DNA from 3 places in the Streptomyces sp. MST-110588 genome. Region 1 is predicted to be linked to each of the others. Evidence: riboswitches for the same ligand, from Rfam matches in the RefSeq annotation. Region 1 holds a riboswitch; each other region holds the start of a gene.
The links. A riboswitch is a leader RNA that binds a small molecule or an ion and turns the genes downstream of it on or off. The one in region 1 is predicted to bind thiamine pyrophosphate.
Positions count from the first base shown of each region.

Region 2: linked by a shared signal. The riboswitch ahead of thiC (phosphomethylpyrimidine synthase ThiC) and the one ahead of thiO (glycine oxidase ThiO) in region 1 are both predicted to bind thiamine pyrophosphate.
Region 3: linked by a shared signal. The riboswitch ahead of KGS77_RS09000 (thiamine ABC transporter substrate-binding protein) and the one ahead of thiO (glycine oxidase ThiO) in region 1 are both predicted to bind thiamine pyrophosphate.

Region 1 is NZ_CP074380.1:6,263,362-6,265,622, reverse strand. Features, by position in the region: gene KGS77_RS27520 (FAD-dependent oxidoreductase) at 1-445, opposite strand, end outside; TPP riboswitch at 789-902, shown strand; gene thiO (glycine oxidase ThiO) at 1,047-2,261, shown strand, end outside.
Region 2 is NZ_CP074380.1:3,818,488-3,820,748, forward strand. Features, by position in the region: gene thiC (phosphomethylpyrimidine synthase ThiC) at 1-1,361, opposite strand, end outside; TPP riboswitch at 1,355-1,513, opposite strand; gene KGS77_RS16755 (YibE/F family protein) at 1,585-2,261, shown strand, end outside.
Region 3 is NZ_CP074380.1:2,076,049-2,078,309, reverse strand. Features, by position in the region: gene rlmN (23S rRNA (adenine(2503)-C(2))-methyltransferase RlmN) at 1-939, shown strand, start outside; TPP riboswitch at 975-1,099, shown strand; gene KGS77_RS09000 (thiamine ABC transporter substrate-binding protein) at 1,192-2,261, shown strand, end outside.

The DNA of each region.
Region 1 (2,261 bases):
GGGCCAGGACGGGCCGCAGCCCCTCGGCGTCGTCCAGGGTGCGCAGCAGATGGACGCCGGGCACCCCCGCGCTGCCGGGCAGCGGGACCGGCTCGGCGCCGGTGGCGATGACCAGATGGTCGTACGGGACGGGGCCGGTGTCGGTCTCCACGACCCGGGCGCCGGCCGCGAGCCCGGTGACGTACCGGCCGAGCTCCAGGTCGATGCCCAGCGCCTGGAAGTCCACGTCGAAGGCGGACCCGTCCGCCTTGCCGAGCAGTACCGCCTTGGAGAGCGGCGGGCGGTCGTACGGCTGGTGGGGTTCGGCCCCGACCAGCGTGATCACGCCGTGCCAGCCCTGTTCGCGCAGGGCCACGGCGGTCTGCACGCCCGCCATCCCCGCGCCGACGATCACGACGCGACGCGTGCGGTCAGGGGTCCGCGCAAGGGTGCTCTGCTCACTCACCCGATCACTGTAGGACGGCGGGACCGGGCTCCCGCAGCACCGCGCGAGGAGATCTCGGACACAGAGTCACCGGCCGGTGACCGGGGTAGGGGCGGGGGCGGGAGCCTGCCGTGGGGGCGCGCGGCCGGTGCTCGCGGGCCGTCCGGCGCTCTCCCGGAAGCCCTCGGCGCTCCCTTACGCGCCGCCCGGCTCTCCTTTACGCGCTGCCGGGCACTCCCTCATGGGCCGCTCGGCGCCCCCTCGAAGACCGCCCGGCGCCCCCTCAAGGACCGCCCGGCGCCCCCTCATGGGACGCTCGGTGCTCCCTTACGGGGCGTCGTGGGCCCGTACTAGGGTTACCAGCACACGCACTCGCGGGAGCCCTGACGCACCGGGCTGAGAGGGAGGCTGCTGCGGCCTCCGACCGTACGAACCTGATCCGGGTCATGCCGGCGAAGGGAGGGGCTGGACGCCCATGCATCCATCGCATCCGTCGCATCCATCCGAAACGCCCGAGAAGCCATCGCCCGTACCGCCTGTTCCGACTGGCACGCCTGTGCCGACTGGTCCACCTGGTCCGACTGGTCCGCCTTCGGGGACAGGCGGGCGGCACCCGGACGTCCTGGTCATCGGCGGCGGTGTGATCGGCCTGGTCACCGCCTGGCGGGCGGCCGGGCGCGGGCTGCGCACCGCCGTCGTGGACCCGGCGCCCGGCGGCGGCGCGGCCCAGGTCGCGGCCGGCATGCTGGCCGCCGTCACCGAGCTCCACTACGGCGAGCAGACCCTGCTCGGCCTCAACCTGGCCTCGGCGCGGCGCTACCCCGGCTTCACCGCCGAACTGGAGGAGGCCGCCGGCCGGCCGACCGGCTACCGCCGGTGCGGCACGCTCGCCGTCGCCCTGGACGCCGACGACCGCGCCCACCTGCGCGAACTCCACGCCTTCCAATGCCGCTCGGGGCTGGACGCGCAGTGGCTGACCGGGCGCGAGTGCCGCCGTCTGGAGCCGATGCTGGCGCCGGGCGTACGCGGCGGACTGCGCGTGGACGGCGATCACCAGGTCGATCCGCGCCAACTGACCGCCGCGCTGTACACGGCCTGCGAACGCGCCGGCGTCGTCTTCCACCGCACCTCCGCGGTACGGCTGACGGTCGGCGGCGGCCGGGCGACCGGCGTCGAGACGGCCGACGGCGACCGCCTTCAGGCGGGGCAGACCGTGCTCGCCGCGGGCAGCGACAGCGGGCGGCTGGCCGGGGTGCCGCCGGAAGTGCTGCCGCCGGTCCGCCCGGTCAAGGGCCAGGTGCTGCGGCTGCGGATGCCGGCCCCTCCCCGGGGGGCCGCGCCCTTCCTGTCCCGCACCGTACGGGCCGTGGTGCGCGGCGGCCACCTCTACCTGGTGCCGCGGGAGAACGGCGAGCTGGTGGTGGGCGCCACCAGCGAGGAGCTGGGCTGGGACACCACGGTCACCGCGGGCGGCGTGTACGAGCTGCTGCGGGACGCCCACGAACTGGTGCCCGGCATCACCGAACTTCCGCTGGTGGAGGTCCGCGCCGGGCTGCGCCCCGGCTCCCCCGACAACGCGCCCCTCCTGGGCCCGACCGCGCTGCCCGGCCTCCTGGCCGCCACGGGGCACTACCGCAACGGCGTCCTGCTGACCCCCGTCACGGGTGATGTGATGGCCGAGGTGCTGGTCAGCGGGCGGCTCCCGGAGGAGGCCCGCCCCTTCTCCCCGCAGCGCTTCCCGTACGACGCGCCCGCCGCGTCCGCCACACCCGCCACGCCCCCGGCCTCCGCGGTTTCCTCGGCCGTACCGTCCCCCCTTCCTCCCTCCGTACGGCCC
Region 2 (2,261 bases), 2.4 Mb from region 1:
ACGTAGCACAGCATCGCCGTGCCCCACCAGGCGATCATCGCCGCGCCGATGCCGGAGGTGATGTGGTCGTAGGCGGGCGCGACGTCCGTCGTCAGCGGGCCCAGCGTGTAGAAGGGCGCCTCCTCGCAGATCTCCTGCTGGAGGTCGATGTTCTCCTTGATCTTGTGCATCGGGACGTGTCCCGGACCCTCGATCATCGTCTGCACGCCGTGCCGCTTGGCGACGGTGTTCAGCTCGCCGAGGGTACGCAGCTCCGCGAACTGCGCCTCGTCGTTGGCGTCCGCGATGGACCCGGGGCGCAGCCCGTCACCGAGGGAGTACGTGACGTCGTAGGACGCCAGGATCTCGCACAGCTCCTCGAAGTGGGTGTAGAGGAAGGACTCCTTGTGGTGCGCCAGGCACCAGGCGGCCATGATCGAGCCGCCGCGCGAGACGATGCCGGTCTTGCGGCGGGCGGTGAGCGGAACGTACCGCAGCAGTACGCCCGCGTGGACGGTCATGTAGTCCACGCCCTGCTCGGCCTGCTCGATGACGGTGTCCTTGTAGATCTCCCAGGTCAGCTCCTCGGCCTTGCCGTCGACCTTCTCCAGGGCCTGGTAGAGGGGGACGGTGCCGATCGGGACGGGGGAGTTGCGCAGCACCCACTCGCGGGTGGTGTGGATGTTGCGGCCGGTGGACAGGTCCATGACCGTGTCGGCGCCCCAGCGGGTCGCCCAGGTCATCTTCTCGACCTCCTCCTCGATGGAGGAGGTGACCGCGGAGTTCCCGATGTTGGCGTTGACCTTCACCAGGAAGTTCTTGCCGATGATCATCGGCTCGATCTCCGGGTGGTTGACGTTGGCGGGCAGTACGGCCCGGCCGGCCGCGATCTCCTCGCGTACGAACTCCGGTGTCACGTTCTCGCGGAGGGCGACGTACTCCATCTCCGCGGTGATCTCGCCGCGCCGCGCGTAGGCGAGCTGGGTGACCGCGGCGCCCGCCCGGCCGCGGCGCGGCTGCCGGGGCCGGCCGGGGAAGACGGCGTCCAGGTTCCGCAGGCCGCCGCGCGGCGAGGTGTGCTTGAGGCCGTCGTCCTCCGGCCGCGGGGGGCGGCCGGCGTACTCCTCGGTGTCCCCGCGGGCGATGATCCAGTTCTCCCGCAGCGGCGCGAGACCGCGGCGGACGTCCGTCTCGATGTTCGGATCGGTGTACGGCCCGGACGTGTCGTACAGCGTCACGTCCTTGCCGTTGGTGAGGTGCACACGGCGGACCGGGACCCGCAGGTCGGGGCGCGATCCGGAGAGGTAGCCCTTGTGCCAGCCGGGCTGTTCCGCCTCGGTGGCACCGTTGTTTTCAGGCGTGCGTGCATCCTGCAGAGTCATTGAGACCCACTCCCTACGCCGGCATTACCCGGTAACAGGTTCGGCGGTCGACGCAGCGGTTCCCGTGACGGCGTTCCCGGCTTCGGCCGGACGTTCCGTACGGGGGTCAGCGCCCTCTCAGCCCGGTGCTCCGAGCTCCCGCGATTGCAAAGGTGTCACCACGGTAGCGGCCGGTATGGCGCGGTGAACAGGGGGCCCTGTCGGTTCTTGCGATGATCGGTCGGTGACCCGCTCCGAGTCCCACACACATGCACACGCGCACGGACACGGGCCCGCCGCGCCCGTGTCCCGGCACCTCCGCAAGGTCATCGCAGCAGTGCTGATTCCCTTCGCCGCCGCCGTTGTGGCCGGGCTGGTCGTGCTGTGGCCGGGCGGGCCTCCCGGCCACCGGCCGTCCGGGGTCGGCTTCGACCAGCCCACCGAGCAGGCGGAGGTGGTACGGGTGGACAAGGTCGACTGCGCGGACGTCAACGCGGGGCCGGGGACCGGGAGCGGATCGGGGCCGGGGTCCGGGGGCGGCGGGGACGGGCCGCCGCAGGTGGGGCCGGGGCCGGGGCCCGGAGCGGGCGCCACGCCGGGGAGCAGCCCCTGCGAGCGGGCCACGGTCGAGGTCACCACCGGCCGGGACAAGGGCCGCACCTTTCAGACGGTGGTGACGCCCGACGCCACCCGCCGCTACACGGCCGGGCAGCGCGTGGTGGTCGCCTACTCCCCCAAAGCCCCCCGGGACCTCCAGTACTCCGTCACCGACGTGGACCGGACACCACCCATGTGGGTGCTTGCCTCGATCTTCGCCGGCGCGGTGGTCGTCGTCGGCCGGCTGCGCGGCGTACTGGCGCTGGTGGCGCTGGTCACCGGCTTCGGCGTACTGACGCTGTTCATCCTCCCGGCCATCCTCCA
Region 3 (2,261 bases), 4.2 Mb from region 1:
CACGACCCGGCGCAGTGGACCGACATCCCGGCCGCGGCGCGCGAGAAGCTGGCGGCGGAGCTGCTGCCGGACCTGATGAGTGTGGTGCGGCACATCTCGTGCGACGACGACACCACCCGTAAGACGCTGTGGAAGCTGCACGACGGCACGCTCGTGGAGTCCGTGCTGATGCGCTACCCGGACCGGGTGACGATGTGCATCAGCTCGCAGGCCGGATGCGGTATGAACTGCCCGTTCTGCGCGACCGGTCAGGCGGGGCTGGACCGTAACCTCTCGACCGCCGAGATCGTTCATCAGATTGTCGACGGCATGCGGGCGCTGCGGGACGGGGAGGTACCGGGCGGACCGGCGCGACTGTCCAACATCGTCTTCATGGGCATGGGCGAGCCGCTGGCGAACTACAAGCGGGTCGTGGGCGCGATCCGTCGGCTCACCGATCCCGAGCCGGACGGGCTGGGTCTCTCCCAGCGCGGCATCACCGTCTCGACGGTCGGTCTGGTCCCGGCGATGCTGCGGTTCGCGGACGAGGGCTTCAAGTGCCGGCTCGCGGTGTCGCTGCACGCCCCCGACGACGAGCTGCGCGACACGCTCGTACCGGTCAACACGCGCTGGAAGGTGCGCGAGGTCCTGGACGCGGCGTGGGGGTACGCGGAGAAGTCCGGCCGCCGGATCTCCATCGAGTACGCGCTGATCCGGGACATCAACGATCAGGCGTGGCGCGGTGACCTGCTGGGCCGGCTGCTCAAGGGCAAGCGCGTCCATGTCAACCTCATCCCGCTGAACCCGACCCCGGGCTCGAAGTGGACGGCTTCGCGGCCCGAGGACGAGAAGGCGTTCGTGAAGGCCATCGAGTCGCACGGCGTGCCGGTGACGGTACGGGACACCCGTGGCCAGGAGATCGATGGTGCCTGCGGCCAGCTCGCGGCCTCCGAGCGCTGACGCTCCGCGCTGGTACCGTGTGATCGAACGAATGCACATTCCGACAGGGGAGCGCCACAGCGCTGAGAGTGCGGCAACCGCTCGTCACCGAGCACGACGGCCGCAGACCCTTGAACCTCGCCCGGGTCATTCCGGGTAGGAAGTTCGGTCATCACTCATGCTGTTGCGCCCCGTGCGGGGCCCGTACGCCGACCATCGCAGTACGGGCCCGGCGCGGGGCCGCGTCTCTTCCTGGCCAGCCAGGAGGAATCAGTGACCACCACCAGCAGGATCGCCGCCACCGCGCTCGCCGCGGCACTCGGCATGGCCATGCTCACCGCATGCGGCGGTTCCAGCGGTGACGGCGGCGGTACGGACGCCAAGACCGTCACCCTCGTCAGCCATGACTCCTTCAACGTCTCCCAATCCGTCCTGGAGGAGTTCACCCGGCAGACCGGGTACAAGGTCCGCGAGCTCAAGGGCGGGGACGCCGGCAAGGCCGTCAACCAGGCGATCCTCTCCAAGGCGAACCCGCAGGGCGATGTGTTCTTCGGGATCGACAACATCCTGCTCTCGCGTGGCCTGAAGGAGGACATCTTCAGCCCCTACAAGGCCAAGGGCCTGGAGAACGTTCCCCAGGAGCTGCAACTGGACGCGGCGCACAAGAGGGTCACTCCGGTCGACTACGGTGACGTCTGCGTCAACTACGACCGCGCCTACTTCACCCGGCACAAGATCGCGCCGCCGAAGACCTTCGAGGACCTGATCAAGCCCGAGTACAAGAACCTGCTGGTCACCGAGAACTCCGCCACCTCCTCGCCCGGACTGGCCTTCCAGCTCGGCACCATCGCCGCCTACGGCGAGGGCAAGTGGCAGGACTACTGGAAGAAGCTCAAGGCCAACGGTGTCGAGGTCGTCGACGGCTGGGAGCAGGCGTACACCGAGCGTTTCTCGGGCACGGCGGCGGGGAAGGGCAAGGGCGACAAGCCCCTGGTGGTGTCGTACGCCTCCAGCCCGCCCTCCGAGGTGCTGGACAAGAAGCCCCGGCCCGAGCAGGCGCCGACCGGGGTCGCGGCCGGGACGTGCTTCCGGCAGGTGGAATTCGCGGGCCTGCTCAAGGGCGCGAAGAACGAGAAGGGCGGCAAGGCGCTGCTGGACTTCCTGCTGAGCAAGAAGTTCCAGGAGGACGTGCCGCTGAAGATGTTCGTCAACCCCGCGCGTACGGACGCCAAGGTGCCGCCGTTGTTCACCAAGTACGGCGAGAAGATCGACAAGCCGTGGACGGTGGCTCCGCAGGACATCACCGACCACCGTGAACAGTGGATCAAGCAGTGGTCCTCCCT